Regions from separate parts of the Gracilibacillus phocaeensis genome, predicted to be linked through region 3. Evidence: riboswitches for the same ligand, from Rfam matches in the RefSeq annotation. Region 3 holds a riboswitch; each other region holds the start of a gene.
The links. Region 3 has a riboswitch for S-adenosylmethionine ahead of E0E32_RS05395 (SDR family NAD(P)-dependent oxidoreductase). Riboswitches for the same ligand answer to the same signal wherever they lie in the genome.
Positions count from the first base shown of each region.

Region 1: it holds a riboswitch for S-adenosylmethionine, as region 3 does, so the genes downstream of both, E0E32_RS06545 (PLP-dependent aspartate aminotransferase family protein) here and E0E32_RS05395 (SDR family NAD(P)-dependent oxidoreductase) in region 3, are expected to answer to the same signal.
Region 2: it holds a riboswitch for S-adenosylmethionine, as region 3 does, so the genes downstream of both, E0E32_RS07425 (phosphoadenylyl-sulfate reductase) here and E0E32_RS05395 (SDR family NAD(P)-dependent oxidoreductase) in region 3, are expected to answer to the same signal.

Region 1 is NZ_LR131143.1:427,704-434,482, forward strand. It holds gene E0E32_RS06525 (ABC-F family ATP-binding cassette domain-containing protein) at 1-112, opposite strand, end outside; gene cls (cardiolipin synthase) at 159-1,601, opposite strand; gene E0E32_RS06535 (Hsp20/alpha crystallin family protein) at 1,720-2,178, opposite strand; gene E0E32_RS06540 (DUF2207 domain-containing protein) at 2,303-4,150, opposite strand; SAM riboswitch class I at 4,431-4,532, shown strand; gene E0E32_RS06545 (PLP-dependent aspartate aminotransferase family protein) at 4,720-6,390, shown strand.
Region 2 is NZ_LR131143.1:616,728-623,506, reverse strand. It holds gene cysI (assimilatory sulfite reductase (NADPH) hemoprotein subunit) at 1-229, opposite strand, end outside; gene E0E32_RS07430 (assimilatory sulfite reductase (NADPH) flavoprotein subunit) at 244-2,049, opposite strand; gene E0E32_RS07425 (phosphoadenylyl-sulfate reductase) at 2,106-2,828, opposite strand; SAM riboswitch class I at 2,905-3,026, opposite strand; gene E0E32_RS22125 (hypothetical protein) at 3,439-3,585, shown strand; gene E0E32_RS07420 (aldo/keto reductase family protein) at 3,886-4,839, opposite strand; gene E0E32_RS07415 (sensor histidine kinase) at 4,993-6,099, shown strand; gene E0E32_RS07410 (response regulator transcription factor) at 6,096-6,734, shown strand.
Region 3 is NZ_LR131143.1:180,118-186,896, forward strand. It holds gene E0E32_RS05385 (ABC transporter substrate-binding protein) at 1-735, opposite strand, end outside; gene E0E32_RS05390 (LacI family DNA-binding transcriptional regulator) at 899-1,882, opposite strand; SAM riboswitch class I at 2,250-2,351, shown strand; gene E0E32_RS05395 (SDR family NAD(P)-dependent oxidoreductase) at 2,426-3,190, shown strand; gene E0E32_RS05400 (Na+/H+ antiporter NhaC family protein) at 3,211-4,512, shown strand; gene E0E32_RS22085 (hypothetical protein) at 4,979-5,302, opposite strand; gene E0E32_RS05405 (D-2-hydroxyacid dehydrogenase) at 5,425-6,387, shown strand; gene E0E32_RS05410 (hypothetical protein) at 6,568-6,779, opposite strand, start outside.

The DNA.
Region 1 (6,779 bases), 250 kb from region 3:
TCACTCCAACCAAACCAATTCGATCATGGTCCGATATGGAAAAAGAAATATCTTGAAGCAATGGCTTGTCTCCATATGTTTTGACGAGATGATTTACTTTTATCGTACGCATGGTATCTTTCCTTTCCAGTTCTATGTATCCATAGCAAGCAAATACGCTATAAGATCGGGGATATCAATCTTGATACCGCCTCTTTCACCTTGATCATCACCGAACGTTGTTGGTACAGTTCATAGGTAAGCCTTGTCGAGTGTTCCATATCTTTTTCAAATTCGTCTACTAGCATCTCCGCTAATGTTTCATTATAGAGAAAGGCATTGATTTCAAAGTTCAATCGAAAACTCCGCACATCGATATTTGCCGTACCAACGGAAGCAATCTTACTGTCTACGACTATCATTTTGGCATGCAAGAATCCTTGTTGATAGGTATACACGGTAGCACCGGACTTCAACAGCTCACCGATATAGGAATAGGTTGCCCAATATACAAAAGGATGGTCCGGTTTATTAGGAATCATAATACGCACATCTACCCCGGATAAACAGGCAATCTTGACGGCATCGAACAAGCTCTCATCCGGTATAAAATAAGGCGTTTGAATATAGACATAATCCTTGGCAGACATGATCATCTTCATATAGCCATGCTTGATCTGCTCCCATTCCGAGTCCGGTCCACTCGATACAATCTGCATCCCGATTTTTCCAGTTGGCTGTGCTGCATAATAACGTTCATTATATTCGATATCATGACGAGAAGCCTGATTCCAATCCAATATAAAACGAGTCTGTAAATGTTTCACAGCACTGCCGGTAATACGCAAATGAGTATCTCGCCAATAACCAAATTTCTGCACCTTACCAATATATTCATCCCCGATATTAAAGCCGCCAATATAAGCAATTTTACCATCAATCACTGCAATTTTCCGGTGGTTCCGATGGTTTATTTTTAAGTTCACTTTTGGAATTAATGGCGGGAAGAAACCCTCTACTTCTGCCCCAGCCTGACGCATCTTTTTGATTAACTTTCTTCTAAAACTCCGTGAACCTAAATCATCATACAAGAAGCGAACTTCTACACCTTCTCGCGCCTTCTTTGACAATGCCTCCGTGATGCGCTTGCTTAAGTCATCAGACCGGACTATGTAATACTGTAAATGAATATGATCCTTGGCGTTCGCAATATCTTCCAGTAATGAATGGAACTTACGCTTACCATCGGTGAAGACTTTCACATCATTATCATGAGAATAAATCGCGTCACCATTTCGCAGATGCAAATAAAATAAATCCTTATATTCATTAAGCCTAGTATCTTCTAAGACAAATTGGTCACTTTCCAATTCCCGCAGCTGGTGCTGAACAGCCGTCTTGACCCCAAGCTTACTTTTCGTATCCCAGGTAAATATCGGCTTCTTACTGAGCTGACGGCCAAAGATAAGGTACAGCACAAACCCTACTAAAGGGATGAAAGTTAATACAAGTATCCATGCCCAAGAGGAAGTAGCACTTTTTCGTTCTAGAAAAATAATAACCATGGATAAGATGATATTAAAGATAAGAACAGCGGTTATAATCATTTGTGTAATAGCCATTATGTTACCCCCCCTCCCAAAACACGGTCAAACAAAAGGAATTCAGTTACATATTGCTAACTTGCATCCCTTCTAATATAGCATACTTGCCCACAGCCGGACAGTAAACACTACCGCTTCACTCAACCTCTATCGTATCATATTCTTTGTCTATTTTATTGCCGCTAATTTCTAATACTCCATCTCGAAATTTGGCCTTTATTGTGCGCTTATCAATTGGTTGAGGCAACGTGATAATCCGTTCTTTGCGCTGCCTGCGTCTTTCTTTGTAAAGGTAGTGGATCTCTTCCTGATAAGACTCGGTTGCTTCTTGATAATCCATCATAATGGTGATTTGACTGGGAGCCGTCAATTGCACATGTACTTGTTCTTTTTTCAGACCTGGTAAATCTACCCGGATCAATATTTGACGATCTGTTTCGGCAACATCTACTGGGATACGTCGAGGAAGATTAGCTTGTTCAAAGAATTGATCAATGGTCTCCATCACATTTCGCTTAGGCTTCTCGTATAGTAAAGCGTCTAACCTTCGAATCAAATCATCCCCCCATTCGGACATTCTTTTGTCTTCTGACATAGGCTCACCCCCTATATAAATGTATCCATATCAGTTTATGCAGCAACCAAAAAAATGAGCTTGTGTCCTATAGAAAAAATCATGTCATCTCCATTCCCTTCCTTAAGGGAGCAAAAGCCTTTTTTTAAAAGGCCCCCGCTCCTCCACCTCCACCAGGGGAACTACCGGTTGTTCCGGCAGTAGAGCTGGCTGCTGCTGAATAGAGGATAAAGTGACTAGAATCAAAGGCAGAGGCAACCGGAAGAGCAGACATCGTCACCAACAAAGGGGCAAGGGTTACATCCGCCTGATATTTCTGTTCAAATACCTCTCCTTTTCCTAACACGATCGCATTCTCTATTCTTTTTTCAAGTAAAGCTTGATCACTGCTTATTGGATAGCGGCCTTCTTGATACAAATCGGTGACCTGTTTAACAGCATAACGGAGCTGTCTTATTTCTTGCCCCCAATAATATGCTGGAACCAATAAAAGCACGAGACCGCTGATCAGATAAAAGATGATCGTCCAAATGGTTCCAGTATCCAGTGTAAATGCAACCAATGAAGCAAAAATCACAAACAAGTACAATAAAGGAAAGACAAATTTTTGACGATGAAAAATAAGACTGACCACCGTCACTACCGCTAAGATTATTGTCAATATCAACTGAGTAGTCGGTGTCATCGGCTGAATCGTTAGCTGATAATAAAACATTCCAGCCACCAGTAAGCTCATGATTAGTGATAATCCGGAATAAAAGCCTACCGGTTTACGTTCGGTATTTGCTTCCATTTCTTGCTTTGCTTGTTTACTCCACTCAGAAAATTGTTCATACTGCTGCTTCGCCTGTTGAGTTCGTTCTTTTTCAGGCATATCTGGATCATCTTGCAGCGACTCCAATAAGAAATATTCTCCTTGTTTGTCCTTTTCCGTAAATAACCATTCACGTAATCGTTGATCGGAGGGACTAAGGTTATTTGGATTATTGTCCCATGTAAAACGATAAGCAGTGTCCTCTTCCTTTCTTTCTGAAGGTACTTCTGTGAAATGAACAATCCCTCGTCTGCGTAAAGAGAATAAGGCAGCATTGATACTATGGACGTCAATATTATACCACCTGTGAATATAACTTAGTAATAATGGATCTGTTTCCTCTACCACTCGAATTAATGAATCCATCTCTTTCGATCCACGATAACGATTAGGATGAATACGATAAATCACTAGTGTCACACCTAATAAAAGTAGCAAGCCTGCCACTACAATTGGCGTAAGAAGAGCTGTCTTTTCCGGTAGATTCTCCGCCCTTTGCGCCAACTGTGCCTCTTCTTCCAAAATGGAAGTCTCCATCATTTCCGCTTGATCTGTTTCCATTGCGTTGAGTTGATCAGCCGGGAAAACCAAACGAAATTGGGTGGTACCTCCTGCCTTGACTAGATCATTGCTATAGGTGATACCATCTTCTGTCTCCGTCAACTCACCATCTGCATCGTCCTTTAAGAAATAATGGAAATCCTCTGCACTTTGGTTAGGTAGATGGAGTTGGATCGAAATATCATGAAAATCCGTTTCATTGGAGTCGTCAAAGAATGCATAAGTCAGATCGGCGACATCCTGATACTTCGTAACCGAACCGTCAACCTCATAGGTGTATAATACTTGTTTGGTCTCATTCTGGGAGGGTGTATGCACTTTCCACGTATCGTCATCTTCTTCCACCTCTAATGGCTGCAGGTTATTTGTGTCGGCATCGATCGTTTCTCCATTGGCCAAATACGCTTGAAAATGATGGTCATCTGATTCGATCGTTCTTGTCATTCCTTCAAAAGAGCCGTCAAAGGTATAGGTATATAGCTCACGCACCTCCATCGTACCTTCGTCTGTAATATATGCGTCCATGTCCACCTTATCGATCGTAAATGTATCCTCCTCCGAACAAGCGGTTAAAAAAATAACCAGCAAAAAACCTAGAATCATGGTGCCTTTTTTCATGATAAGCACCTCCTTTTCCTAATATAGCTATACCCTTTTATACGCATGATCAATGGCTTTTGTTTCAATATTTCAAAAATAAGGTATCCACATGTTCTATCTATTGATTAAAATGCAATGATACGAAGTTGCCATTTAAACACTTGTCATCTATTCGACTATGGCGCTATGATTCATTTCTTGATCTAAGTAAGTATAAAGTCATGAAAATCAATGAATATTTTAGTTGACGACCATCAGTTCTTCACGTATACTAAGATCAATTCTATATTCGTACAAGCTCTTATTGAGAGTGGCTGAGGGAATAGGCCCTGTGAAGCCCAGCAACCGTCTTTATTGACATGGTGCTACATCCTACAGGGTATAACCTGAAAGATAAGAGAAGGTCTGATGAATGCATACGTCCTTCTTACCTTTCACAAGGTTAGTGGGACGTTTTTATGTTATGCTGAGAGTACATACAAACAAGAGCTCACTAAGACATCAATGATTTTCCACTACCATACAGTGGGGAGTAGAACCAATCTTTACGGCATGATAATTTATCCAATACAAGGAGGTTTTTACAAATGACAAATCCATTTCAATTTCCGAAAAATGAAACAAACTTGCTTCACGCTGGACAGCAGGTAGATCCAACGACAAATGCCAGGGCAGTGCCAATCTATCAAACGACATCCTATGTGTTTAATGACGCCGAACATGCCCAAAACTTATTTGCCTTAGCAGAGACTGGTAACATCTATTCCAGAATCATGAATCCTACAGTAGACGCATTCGAACAACGGATGGCCATATTAGAAGATGGGGTAGCCGCCGTAGCTACAGCTTCTGGGATGTCTGCTATTACACTCGCAATCTTAAATCTAGCCAATTCGGGGGATGAAATTGTAACCGATAGCAACCTGTATGGCGGAACCTATAATCTGTTTAGAAATACATTGCCGAACTATGGCATTAACGTTATTTTTGTAGATGGAGCAGACCCAGAAAACTTCCGTAAGGCGATCACACCAAAAACAAAGGCCGTCTTCGGCGAGGTGATTACTAATCCAAGCTTGAATGTATTCGATATTGAAGCAGTGGCTGATATCGCTCATGAGAACGATATTCCGCTAATCATTGATAATACCTTTGCGACACCTTATGTCTGCAAACCGATTAGTTGGGGAGCGGATATTGTCGTTCACTCTGCAACAAAATGGATTGGCGGACATGGTACTACAATTGGAGGTATCATGATTGACGGTGGACGTTTCAACTGGAATAACGAAAAATTCCCTGGCTTTATCAAACCGGATGAATCCTATCATGGCATTCGCTATGGTATTGATCTTGGTGCGGCTGCTTTTGCACTGAAATTCCGGGTTCACTTATTACGTGATATCGGACCTGCCTTAAGTCCGCAAAATGCCTTCTATTTCTTACAAGGATTAGAAAGCTTACATTTACGGGTCGAACGTCACCATGAGAATGCCCAAGCCGTTGCTCAGTATCTCCAGAAACATCCACAAATAGAATGGGTAGCTTATCCAGGATTGGAGGAACACCCTTCTCATCAGCTTGCACAGAAATATTTGCGTAACTATTACGGTTCTGTGATTACTTTTGGTATTAAGGGCGGAAGAGAAGCAGGCCGAAAATTGATTGATAACATTACCCTATGGTCTCATGTGGCCAATGTAGGCGACGCCAAATCATTGATTATCCACCCTGCTTCCACTACTCAGCAGCAGCTAAGTGCAGAGGAACTAGAGGCTTCCGGAACAAAAGAAGAGCTCGTCCGATTATCTGTTGGTTTAGAAGCTCCAGATGATATCATCGCCGATTTAGACCAGGCGATTGCCAAGGCAACCAACAGTGAGCCAACTATTCACATCAGTAAGGAACAAGCGATCGAATGGGCCCTATCTTCCCCTTTCGATCGTGAAGGCGGAGACATTCGTCCGAAAAATATTCTGGTAGCTGGTGATATCGATCATTCGATTGCCGCCGTTAAACTTCAAAAGCTTGGCTACCATGTCACTGCAGCAAATCAAGCAGAAGAAGAGATTGATCTATTGTTTATTACAGATAGTGGACAAGCTCAGGACTTCTATAGCGATCAGGCAAAGATTGTCTGGTTTGCAGCAGGACAAACAGACGCCGATGTCAAAGCAAAGGCAGAGGCCAACGGTCAAATTGTGGTTGAAGATAAATGCCCGTTTGAAGAAGCAGATCGATTACGTCGCGGAAAATAATCGTTGTCTAGTCTCATCACCTTGACGCAACAAGCAAAAAAATAGGAAGAATAACCGTAATGAGATAATCATTGCGGTTATTTTTTAAATGAGATAAGAAAGCATATAATCTTTGGTATAACAGGACTTGGAATGATTTTGACCTTGAACGAGAGTACCGATAAGATGGATTATGTTAAGTAGCACACTTTCCTTAGTGGTGAGTTTGATCGTTTTATCTGTGCGAAGCAAACGCTCCAGGAATAGGCTACGCTTTCCATGGGGCCGGCTTCAGCTAACTAAAAAGTGCTTTTCTTTTTCAAGTTAGCTGAAGCCGTGCCTGCGGAAAGCGAAGTGGTTGGCTAGAGCGTTGTCACGCACACACAATCTCTCAAAATAATGACATAGCT
Region 2 (6,779 bases), 440 kb from region 3:
CAATGCGGAGCATAAACTGATAGGCAGGCTCCAATTTCTGTTTGCGTCGCTCATCTCGAATATCGCGATCATCCTGCTGGTAGCTGCCATGAAATTTTAATAGTTTTGTATCATCCTCGGAGATAGAGGCGGTGATTGGGTCGGATAACCCTTCTTTAATCGTCCCGCGTAAATAATTGCTGTTTTCTTTCAGTTTCTCCGTTGGATCGAGTTTGGGCTGATCTGCCATGATATATTTCCCCCTTAGTAAACATCGCGCTGATATCTTTTCTCTTTTTTTAGCTGGTTAACATAAGCCTTTGCTTCTTCTTCTGTTTTATTTCCCTCTTGAGCGACAATCGTTTCTAGTGTTTGATGGACATCTTTAGCCATGTATTTTTCATCACCACAGACGAAAATATGGGCACCTTCTTCCAGCCATGTATACAATTCTTTGGCCTTTTCCTGCATGCGCTGTTGGACATATATCTTCTCTGCTTGATCACGAGAAAAGGCAACATCCATATTGGTTAGATAGCCTTGTTTCAACCATTTTTGCCAATCCACCTGGTAAAGGAAATCGGAGCGGAAGTGCTGATCACCGAAGAACAGCCAGGTCTTTCCTTTGAGTTCCAGTTCTTCTCGTTCCTCAATATAGCCTCTAAATGGAGCAACTCCTGTTCCAGGTCCGATCATAATCACTGGTGTTTGTTCATCAAATGGGAACTTGAAGTTCGGATTTTTATGAACATAAATACTTAATTGATCACCGGGCTCAATACGGTCTGCGATTTCCCCGGAGCAAACCCCATTACGTTCGCGCCCCCATGTCTGGTATCTTACGGTAGTAATGGTTAAATGGACTTCGTCAGGATTCGCCTTATAGCTGCTGGCAATCGAGTATTGCCGGGCAGGTATTTTGCGCAATATATGCATAATATTGGCTGGATCCAGTGCGTTCGGCGGATAATCGATGATGAGATCGAGTAAGTCACGTCCGTCGAGATAGGCTTTCACTTTTGCTTTGTCAGTAATAAGCTGCTGTAATGCTTCGTTGTCAAAATGGTTTGCTGCTTTTTCTAACAGTCCTTTTGTCAGTCTGGAAATCTCAAAGATCGATGATAATGCCTCTTGGATCGAGCGGATTTCTCCTTGCTTATTGATCGGAATTGTTTGTTCCGGATTCCATTCTAAAGTCTCGATCACTTGCTTGACTAGCAGTGGTTCGTTTTTCGGAAAAATGGCCAAGCAGTCTCCTGGTTCAAATTGAAGATTGGATCCCTCTAAGGAAACTTCGATATGACGAGTCTCCTTCTTGGATGTGTTGCCACTTAACACGATGTTATCAAGCACCTCTGCGCTGTAAGGGTTGCTTTTAGAAAAAATCGGCTGCTCTGCAGGGGTAGGGACGGCTGCATTCGTTTTTACACTTTTCTCCGTTTGTTCCTCTAATACACCTAATAGACCAGTGATCCATTCCTCTGCCAATTCCTCAAAATCGACATCGCAATCCACTCGGGGATGAATGCGTTCCGCGCCTAATTCTTCTAAGCGCTTATCGAAATCTAGCCCTGTCTGACAAAAATGTTCATATGATTCATCGCCCAATGACAGGACAGAGAACTTAGCGCCTTGTAATTTCGGTGCTTTGCGACTGTGAAGAAATTCATGGAATTCAATCGCATTATCGGGTGGATCTCCCTCTCCATGTGTGGCGGTGATAATAAATAAATCTTCTACTTCTTTGAGTTTCTTAGCCTTAAAGTCATCCATACTTGAAACATGTACCTCACGCTGCATCCCTTTCAATTTGTCGGATAGCTGTTCAGCTAGTGTCTGGCTATTGCCAGTTTCAGAACCGTAAAGAATAGTAGCGGTTCGTGTGGCAATGACTTCTTCCTGTGTCGCCTCCGGTGTGGAAGCGGCAGCCGGTGCAGGTTCGCTGCCTTGAGAAGCTGCTAAGTAACCAGAAAGCCAAGTTTTTTGAGATTCAGTTAAGCTTGGTAAGAGCTGGTTTAAGATTTCTGTTTGCTTTTGATCAAATGGGGAATTTGCCACTTGTAAAGTCAATGTCGTCACCTCATTTTTATTAATACGATCGATTTACTGGGGTATGCCGAAAAAAATTAAGACGATGGAGCGATGTGTAAGCCGCATTCCGTCTTTTGAGAATTACTCCATCTTCCTGAACGTTCATCACCTTCGCCAGTTACTGGTGAGGTACAAGGGATACAACCGATACTCGGATAATTTTGATCATGCAAGGCATTATAGGGTAGCTGATGTTCTTCAATATATCCCCAAACATCATCCCAAGTCCAATGAATCAAAGGACATACTTTTACGGATTGAAACCGTTCATCCTTGTTGATGTAATTCGTGTTCGCCCTTGTAGGCGATTGCTCTCTTCTTAGACCGGATATCCAAGCAGTGGCACCACTTAGTACTTCTTCTAATGGCTTCACTTTGCGGATATAACAGCATTGATCAGGGTTTCGGGACCATAAGGCCGCTCCGTGCTTCTCTCGTTGCTCATCCACCGTTAACTCTGGCTTTTTAAAGGTGATCTGAAGCGATGGGTAACGCTGTTTGACTTCCTCAATCAAATCATAGGTTTCTTGAAAATGCAGTCCTGTATCTAGAAAAGCGAGTTTAGCATCAGGCTTCGTTTGGGCAATAAGATCAATCAAAACCATGCTTTCGGCACCGAAGCTGCAGGCATAAACAAGCGAATCATCATATGTCTGGTACGCCCATTCTAAAAGACTTTGAGCACCTTTAGTCGGATCATTATCGTCGTAAGTTTCATGATGGAAATCACTGTCGTGAAAGTTATCAAACGTAATCATGTAAACTCCTCCTCATATAATAAAAACCTTCTCAATCATGATCGATTAAGAAGGTAGATAATCTTGTTATCATTCCTTCTTATCTCTCGGGTTCCATTACTAAAATATATGCTGTCCCGCAGGAATTGGCACAGTGTATATGGTTAACCTGTTGCCGAGGTTTCGCTGGGCCTGCCCCTCCACCTCTCTTGATAAGAAAATTAGTGTAATAATTGTTATTCTATATCTTATACACATTAACCCTTAATGTCAATAGGTTTTGTCGGATTTATGTTAATTTCATACATAATGACTAGTGAGAAGGTTGGTTTAAGAAAGGAGGCTTTTAAAAAGAATCATGTAAAATAATACTCGGTCTAATATTAGGTATTTAAGTTTATTTATCATAGGATATATAAGTTGAATTAAATAATTTCTCATTTATTGGATAAGTGCTCTTGATCCATTTACACGAATGGATCAAACGAGGTATTATCAGGAGATAATGTGAAAGAAGACTTGCTTATAAATGTATAAAGTATTTAATATGTCCATTTTAAATCATCTACCTCTTGTTAAAATAGGATGATATAGTAACATAAAAAGGGAATGTTGGTGGAAGAGGTGTTGCATGATGCGGAAAAAAACTTTTGCGGAAGAACAAGAATATATCATGAAGAAGCTAGCTAGTGTGGGTATTATGGTAGAAAAAGGTCTAAATAAACCTAACAATGGCTGCTATTCAGGGATTGTTGGCGAAAGGTGTAAGGATCATTAATATTCCTTCCGCACTTAATAATCGAAAATAAAAATGGGTATCTCTATCCTCATTTCATCTTGATCCACTACAAGAAAAACAGACTCATGTATTTTCTTACCATATTATGTTCGACTTCCGCTTCAAGAAATCGATTTTGTTTAACGTAGTGTAACAGGCTATAAGCGTCCCACCAGGAAAAGCATAATGATTTTAAGTGGGATGCTTATAACTAGGTAACGACCCGATTGGTTCAGCTAACATTGTGTGGAGATGATAAACCATCGGACTCATTTATTGATTTACCACATTGGAATGGAATTAGTGATAAGGATTACTCAAAATCCCTTCCACCTTGGCCATGGTTTCTGGTGACAATTTGGCACCGGAAGCTTGAACATTTTCTTCGATTTGTTCGGGCTTACTCGCCCCAATTAATGCGCTAGACACATTGGATTGGCGCAGGATCCAGGCAAGGGCAAGCTGGGACAAGGAGATCCCTTCATTGGCCGCTTCATTATTTAACGCCTCGACGCGGTCCAGATTCTTAGCTGTTAGTAATTTGGATAAATCTAAATTGTCTTGAGCTGCTCGACTGTCAGCAGGGATATCTTGCCCTTTTTTATACTTGCCAGTGAGCACCCCTTGCGCTAATGGTGAGTAAACTACTTGGCCGATTCCATGTTTTTCACTAATAGGGATAATCTCATCCTCAATCTGTCGGTGAAGCATACTGTAATTGGGCTGATGGACGACAATGCGATCCAATAATCGCTTGTCGGCAATATGTACTGCCTCGGCAATTTGTGCGGCGGACCATTCACTTACCCCGATGTATAGCACCTTGCCTTGTCTGACTAAATCATCTAAAGCACGTAAAGTTTCTTCTAATGGCGTATCTGCATGATAACGATGACAGTAATAGATATCGACATAATCAAGTCCTAGTCGAGTTAGGCTGGCTTCACATTGTTCCATAATATGCTTGCGCGAAAGACCTTGATCATTAGGACCATCCCCCATTTTGCCGAAAACCTTAGTGGCTAGGACATAGGAATGTCGCGGATAGTTACGAAGTGCCTTGCCAACAATCTTCTCTGCCTCCCCACGCATATAGACATTGGCTGTATCAAAAAAATTGATGCCTAGATCATATGCCGTATCAATCGCTTTCTGTGCCTGTTGCTGTTCAACATATCCTCCATAAGTAAGCCAGCTTCCTAAGCTAATCTCACTTACTTTCAATCCTGTATTTCCTAAACGACGATATTTCATCTATTTATCCTCCTTGTTTGACGAATGAAATCAAACGCTTTCATCAAGTATAAAAGATTTATAGTAGAGAAGCGAGTGATCTGTTCCGATGTTTTTTCGTAATAGCAGCGATATATGGTATATTATAGGTAGGAGTGAAGAGGGGGGAGAAGGATGCATTTCTGGATTTGGTTAGGGTTGTGGCTGTTTGCTTGGACTGGTGCTATTTGGTATGAGATACAGCTGCAGATGTTGGATGTAACTTATTTGTTACTGATGGCTGCGATCTTTTTCGCTACCTTCTTTTTTACCTCTATTGCGAGAAAAAGCTATCCGTTTCTATGGTTGCTTTTAATTATTATTATTACTTTTAGTGCTGGCTGGCCCAGAGAAGCGGTCATGAATCCATTCGCATTGATGATGTATACATACACCTTTATTGCTATTATTGAACGGATAAGTTCCAAGATGGTTTATCTGCTGATTAGCTTACTGCTATTATCCTTTATCGTCACGACGATCGGTTCTATGCCCATCCCTGTATGCCTATTGATTGTCCTATCTGCTTATTTGGGTACCTATTATTATCGTCGTAACAGCACGCGATTGGAAGATATAGAAGTGAGATATCAAGCTTTATTACAACGGTACCGCAGTATCAAACGTGAATCGGTGACGCGAGATCAGCATGCCCGCCAAGAAGAACGTGTGTCGATAGGCAGAGAAATCCATGATCGGGTGGGGCATACCTTAACGAACTTATTAATGAAGATTGAAATCTTGCGTATGCAGGGTGATAGTAAGGAGATGGGTGATCTAAAAAGCCTGGCCCAGGAAAGTTTATCAGAAACAAGAAGAGCGGTCAGGGCATTGCGGGAGGATAACACTACAGGTCTCGCTGCCATTATTCATTTGATTCGTAAATTAGAGGCGGAGCAATATATGTCTATTCAGTTTTCATTGAGAAAAAATGCATTATCTGTTCTATTAACGCCGGAGCAAGCGAGCATCACCTACCGGGCTATTCAAGAGGCAATGACGAATGTGATGCGCCATAGTCCGGGAAAGGAAGCGATGATCGTGCTAGAAGCCCCTGGACAGACACATTTTCGCTTTGAAGTGAGTAATCCCATCGAACAACAAATGGAGGTAAAAGAAGGGTTTGGCTTGCAGTCGATGCGCGAGCGATTAGTTCAGTTGAGTGGCTATTTAGAGGTGCAAACCTATCAGCAGCAATTTATTGTTAGAGGATCGTTTCCACTAAAGGAGGATACAGCATGACGGATATTCTGATTGCCGAGGATCAAGCAATTGTACGACAAGGGATCCAATTAATGCTGGAGACAGAATCCAGTTTTCATGTAAAAGGGGAAGCGCGAAATGGTAAAGAGGCCCTTCAACTACGGGAGTCCGCCCATTTTGACGTAGCCCTATTAGATATTCGTATGCCGGAGATGGATGGCTTACAAGCGGCCAAGGAAATGCTGCGACGTTTTCCAGCAACAAAAGTGTTAATGTTGACGACATTTAATGATGAAGAGTATGCGATCGAGGCCTTGCAGATTGGTGTGAGTGGTTATTTGTTGAAAGATGCCGAAGCGCATCAGTTGATTCAATCGATTAAAGGCTGTTTGGCAGGAGGCCTGCAATTACCAGGTGATGTAGCAAGCAAGGTAGTCCCTCACTTGCTGGAAAAGAAAAAACCGAAACAACAGAAGGATTTCATTCATTTAACCAAGCGTGAAGCCGACATTTTGTGTTTGCTGGGCGAAGGCAAAAGCAATAAAGAAATCGCTGATACACTGGCACTTTCTGTGGGCACAGTGAAGAATCATATTAGTCAGTTACTTGATAAATTAGATCTGCGTGATCGGACGCAGCTGGCGATTTATGCAATTCATCAAGGATATGTCTAAAAGCATTTCGCGTTCGATAGGCAGAATAGGTAACGACTCTATTTA
Region 3 (6,779 bases):
ACTATTGACCACGACATTGTTATTTTCATCGATCACATTACCACCATAAGAAGCAATTATTTCAACAAAATTGGTGACAAGACCTTCATATTGTGAACCCTGCATTAAATAACCAAATTCTGTACCTCCTTCTCCTTGCAGCTGCTCCGATTGTTCTATTAATTCATCCCAGGTCTCTGGCGGTGTATCGGTGATATCCGTTCGGTAATAAAGGAAAGAGGCATTGACATACACCGGCAATGACCATTGTTTACCATCATAATTCCCCGCTTGAATCGGACCATTAAAATGAGCCTCCAAATCTATGCCATCAGCTTCAATAAAACGATCTAGCTCCATCGCATAATTGGCTTGGGCAAATTCTGCCGACCAAATGACATCACCATTGAACACATCCACTTCATCACTTTGTGAACTAAACATGGTGACATATTGATCATGCTGTTGTCCCGTATCGGCAGGCATTTCGCGATACTCCACGTTAATGTGAGGGTGCTCCTCCTCAAATACCTCAATCTGTCTTTGGGTAGCACCTGTCGTATCCACACCGGTTGCATAAACGATGGTAACTTCCTCTTCATTTTCTTCTGAAGCGCCTTCATTTTCTGCAGCATTATTTCCTTCATCATCGCCACTTGCGCCATTTTCCGAACCACTGTCTCCGCTACAAGCAGCAATAAATAGTGCTAACAAAATAAGTAAAACGGATAACAAGCCTTTTTTAGTTGATAACATCGTTACACACCCCTTTTGTTTAGATAATCGCCACCATTTGTAAACGATTTCATTAAAATTATAACAAAAACACGCAGTACCTTCACCCATTTCCTAAAAAATAAATTTAATTAATGAAGTCGGTTTGGAAGGAACGGATGATGTGAGCTACTGTCACTCTCTGTCATGTGGACTCACGTATAATCAACTCATGTTCTAAAATAATATCTTCCACTTGTTTTCCTTGAATCTTCTTGATTAACATATCTACGGAGGCACACCCCATTTTGTACATTGGCTGTGAAACAGTTGTCAATGTTGGATATGTCATGTTGGTAAAATCAATCTTATCAAATCCTGCAATCGCTACCTCATCCGGCACACTAATCTCTTGCATATTTAATTCTTTTAAAGCACCAATCGCCAAAATATCGGATACGGCAAACACAGAAGAAAACGCTTTCTCTCTATTCAATAGAGAACGCATCGCTTGTTGCCCAGCTTCAAAGGTCACACTATCTGCGTAGTAGAACCAATCTTCCTCAACTGTTATGTGAAATTCTTCTAATGCACGAATAAATCCTTTTTTTCGATCCCTTGCATATAAGTAATGCTCTCCAACATTTACAAATGCAATACGCTGATGCCCTTGCTTCAATAAAAATTTTGTCATTTGATAAGCCGCTAATTCACTATCGATGGTGACATAAGACAGGCTTTGTTCCTTATCATATTCACTGCATTGCACAATCGGAAATTGCTCTGCCAAACTAGAAATGGTCTGACGATTAATCAGCGGATCCATAGTAATGGCCCCAGCCGCCTGCTGGTTTTTCAACAAATTGAAATAAACATCTTCTCGCTCTGAAGTGGTGTGCGTTTGACATACTAATATATGATAACCATAATTTAAAGCGGTTTCTTCAATTCCCTCAACTATTCTCAAATAGAAAGGATTCGATATCTTTGGCAATAAAACTAACAACATGCGACTTTCCGAATTTCGCAAATTTCTCCCTAAGATACTGGGTGAATAATCTAACACCTTCATCGCCTTATTCACTTTCTCTCGGGTTTTTTCTGCTACGGATGATGGTTTATTTAGTACTCGGGACACCGTAGCCACGGATACTCCTGCCTTCTTGGCTACATCTTGAATCGTTGGCATTTTGTTACCTCCTTTCATTTTTTTCTGAATTTTGTTTGCTTTATTGCCTTTCTATTAACAATGTAATCCATTACATTGTGTTTACTATTATAATATAAAATATAATAAAAGCAATGGGGTGTGTCGTATAACAGGAGAATTGCACTATATAAGTGGAATGAAGTAATTTCTCCTGGATCAACCTAGATATTATTAGGCAATAAAGCGAGCAAAGACTTGCTTATCACACGTTTTGTCACATTTATACCTTCAACTTATATAGAAAGGTTTCAGTGCAAACTTTTGTTCAAGAGGCTCTATTAGCAAAACAAAACACTTGATTTTACCTAGCAAAAACGTTATATTTAGAAACATCATTAATAGACAATTCTTATCTAGAGAGGTGGAGGGACTGGCCCTTGGAAGCCTCGGCAACAGCTCCATGGAGTAATGTGCCAATTCCAGTAGCGATTATGCTAACAGATAAGAGGAGCAGTGAATAAACACTTAAGGGCCTCTTCTTATGCAGAAAAGGCCCTTTTCTAATGCAAGGGAGGATTTTTTATGTTCACGATAGACCTTACAGATAAAGTGGCCGTTGTCACAGGCGGAGCAAATGGAATTGGAAAAGCCATCGTCGACGCCCTGCGTCATTCTCATGCAAAGGTGGCCGTTGTCGATCTACACCCCAGCGGCAGAAATACAGAAAGAGACTTATTTTATATCCAAGCAGATGTCTCCAATAAAGAGAATGTAGAAAAAATGATGGAACAGGTCATCAACCGTTTTGGTAAAGTAGATATTCTTGTTAATAATGCTGGCATCTCAACGATGGATTATCTGGTCGATATCAAAGAAGAAGATTGGGACAAAACGATGGACGTCAATGCAAAAGGAGTCCAGTTATGCAGTCAGGTCATTGCCCAGCAAATGAAAAAACAAGGAACCAGCGGCAAAATGATACATATCGCCTCACAAGCAGGTAAGAACGGCTATCGCTTAATGGGCTCTTACGTTGCTTCCAAACATGCCGTAATTGGCTTGACAAAGGTGATGGCCTTAGAACTTGCTCAGGATCAAATCAACGTAAATGCTGTCTGTCCCGGGATCATTGAAACCAGCATGAAACACCGGGAACGTGTCCTTGGTGGAAAGCTTCGAGGATTAGATGAGGAAGCAATTCGTCAAGAAGACGCTTCACAAGTACCACTCGGACGAACCGGAACTCCCGAAGATGTCGCTTATGTCGTGATGTTTCTTGCCTCCCCATTTTCCGATTATATGACAGGGCAGGCACTCAACATTACAGGCGGCATGACGATGAATTAACAGCACAGGAGGTCATTCAAATGACACAGCAAGCAAAAGGGAACGCATATGCACTATTACCGTTACTTATCTTTATCATGTTATTTATTGGGACAGGTATCGTTACTAGAGACTTTTCCAGTATGCCGATTAATGTCGCGATCATCATTGCTTCAGCGGTAGCACTGGCCATGAACCGCAAGGAAAAATTAAGCAAGAAAATAGAAGTATTTACAAAAGGAGCCGGACACGAGAACATTGTCTTAATGGTCATTATCTTCGTGCTTGCCGGAGCATTCTCAGAAGTGGCAAGCGGCATGGGAGCCGTTGATGCCACAGTAAATCTTGGATTATCTTTACTGCCAGCTAACCTATTAATGATTGGTTTGTTCATCATCGGTTGTTTTATCTCCGTTACGATGGGAACTTCGATGGGAACCGTTGTGGCGCTTGTACCAATTGGTATCGGAATTGCCGAACAGACCGATATTCCGATGGCACTAGCAATGGCTACCGTTCTGGGCGGGGCGATGTTTGGTGATAACCTGTCGATGATCTCAGACACAACCATTGCTGCTTCGCGAACACAAAATTCGGCTATGAGCGACAAATTTAAAACCAATTTTTTTATTGTATTGCCTGGTGCAATCGTCACCGCCGTTATTTTATGGGTAATTACTTCTGGAAGTCATGTCAATAACCTGGAGGATTACTCGTATAATTTTGTTAAAGTGCTTCCTTATCTCACCGTATTGATTGTTGCTATACTCGGTGTCAATGTATTGATTGTCCTGATAGGCGGAATTATTTTTGCCGGGGTGATTGGCTTAATTGACGGCTCCTATACGGGAACAACCCTGATCCAAGCCGCTTCGCAGGGAATCATCAATATGGAAGACATTGCGATCGTTGCCTTATTAATCGGCGGAATGATTGGAATTATTCAACACAATGGCGGGATTACCTTCCTGCTGAATTTCGTTTCCAACAGAATACATTCCAAAAAAGGAGCCGAGTTCGGCATTGCCAGCCTGGTAAGTGTTGCCGATATTAGCACAGCCAATAACACGATTTCGATTATTATGACCGGACCACTTGCCAAAAATATTGCACAAGAATATCGCATTCAGCCAAGAAGGGCAGCCAGTTTACTGGATATATTCGCCGCCTGCTGGCAGGGAATTGTACCATATGGAGGCCAAATGCTTGCCATCGCCAGCCTGGCCTCTATCTCACCCTTACAGGTGATTCCTTATTCTTTTTATCCTATATTGCTTGGGGTATGCGGTATCGTAGCGATATTAACAGGATTTCCGCGAAGTTCGACTAGAAACAAAGCTTAATCACAAAAGAGGTAACAACATGCCACACACCACTGTAGCTGTTGTTACCTCTTTTTTCACTTTACTTTACCTGTTTATCACGAATATATGATACATGTTAAACGACTTGCTGATGCCACCACGAATCAGCAGGCTCATTTAACTATTCGCTTCTGTGTTTCATCTGCTTAAAATTCCTGCCTCCCATGTTAACAGAGGAGATTCTATCCCCACGAACTACATCATCGGCGCTTTTTAAGCTTTTGTAGCAAACAGCTGGAAGTCCATCTTATGGAGAGCCAGAGATATTAGAGGCCGAATTTAAAGCAAATCATCGTTCATAAAATTCATCCTTTTTCCTTCAAGAAACTATTTTTCTATAACGACAATCATATAATGAAAATGGCCAATTGTCAACAGCTAAATAGGAGAAATCTTCATTCTGTTTAGCTGTTTTATTCGCACCCTTTCATTATGCCTCTGGCTTTCATCGACTAGAAGTGTTCTTACGGACAAAGTTTAGTAATTTGTCTATTAGATTCATTCTTACGGACATAATTTTGCGATCCGGCGATTTTTTGTCTGTTAGATTCATTCTCACGGACATAGTTTTGCGATTCGGCGATTTTTTGTCTGTTAGATTCATTCTTACGGACATAGTTTTGCGATCCCGCGATTTTTTGTCTGTTAGATTCATTCTTACGGACAAAGTTTTGCAATCCGGCGGTTTTTTGTCTGTTAGATTCATTCTTACGGACATAGTTTTGCGATTCGGCGATTTTTTGTCTGTTAGATTCATTCTTACGGACATAATTCCAAGTTTTTTTCTGTTAGAAGGGGTTCTTCATAATCAAAAGTCATCTTGCTACAGCATTCCATCCAAAAGATGATAAAATGAAGACAAACCAGTAATGAAATGAGAGGGGATATCCTATGACCAGCAAAACATTAGTTGTCAATACTGATTTATCGCACCACCTTTTATCCGCAATCCGGTCAGCGGCACCTGATTGGAAGGTTGTCGCAAGTAAAGACAGCAAGAGTATCCAGGAAGATCTGGAACAGGCAGAAATCGTATTGCATTGGAAAAGCGCGGCAGCAAATACGCTCCTTCAAAATAATAACCAACTTAAATGGGTGCAAGCATGGAGTGCCGGTGTCGATAGTTTGCCACTTTCCGGATTGCAGCAAAAAGATGTCATGCTTACAAGCGCTAATGGCGTTCATGCCTTTCCTATCTCGGAGACCATCTTTGCAATGATACTGGGATTGACGAGAAAAATTCATACATATGTGCGTCAACAACAAGAGAAAAACTGGCATAACGGCGGACTTGAATTAGAAATTCATCAAAAAACAATCGGTATTATCGGAACAGGTGCAATCGGACAGGAAACCGCCAAAATCGCCAAGGCGTTTGGCATGAAAACATTAGGAGTCAGACACTCCGGCAAGCTGGTCAACGATTTTGACGGCATGTATCAAACGGAGCAATTGGAACAGGTTCTCAGCCAATCAGACTTTGTCGTGATTACACTTCCACTTACCAAGGAAACTACCCATCTGTTTGGCAAGGAGCAATTTCGACAAATGAAGGATACGGCTTTTTTGATTAATATCGGCAGAGGGGAAATCGTAGATGAAGAGGCATTAATTCAGGCACTCCGAAATAAGGAACTAGCTGGTGCAGGAATGGACGTCTTTGAAACGGAACCCTTACCGGCTGACAATCCACTTTGGGAGATGGATAATGTGATCGTCACTCCACACACAGCAGGAGCCACTGAACATTACACCGAACGTGTAGTAAAAGAAATATTCATTCCTAACTTGCGGTATTACCTTCTTAATGGCATACCTCAAAAAAATGTGGTGGATTACAAAAAGGGATACTAAATGATCATCTGTTTTCCCTAACGAATTTATGATGATAGGCGGGGTCAGCTTATCTGTTGTAACCTGCTACATGGTTTCCAATAAAAAGTTGCTGGACACATAAGTACCCAGCAACTTTTATATTCGATTTAAAATATAAAACCTAAGTTTTGCAACAAACGTAGTAAAACCTCCGTTAGCCTAGAAATAATAATCAATAATGAAAATGATAGCAAGAAATAGGAGAGCAATAATAATTGTCCATAAGATTGTTTTCGTTGGTATTTTTATTTTATCTTCCTTTGTTTTCGTTTGTGCATTTAGAAAGACCTTTGACCACAAAAAGACAAGATTCCCAAGGATGAGAATGATAAATGCCAGACCAAATTCATTAGCGGCAATGATATCATAGA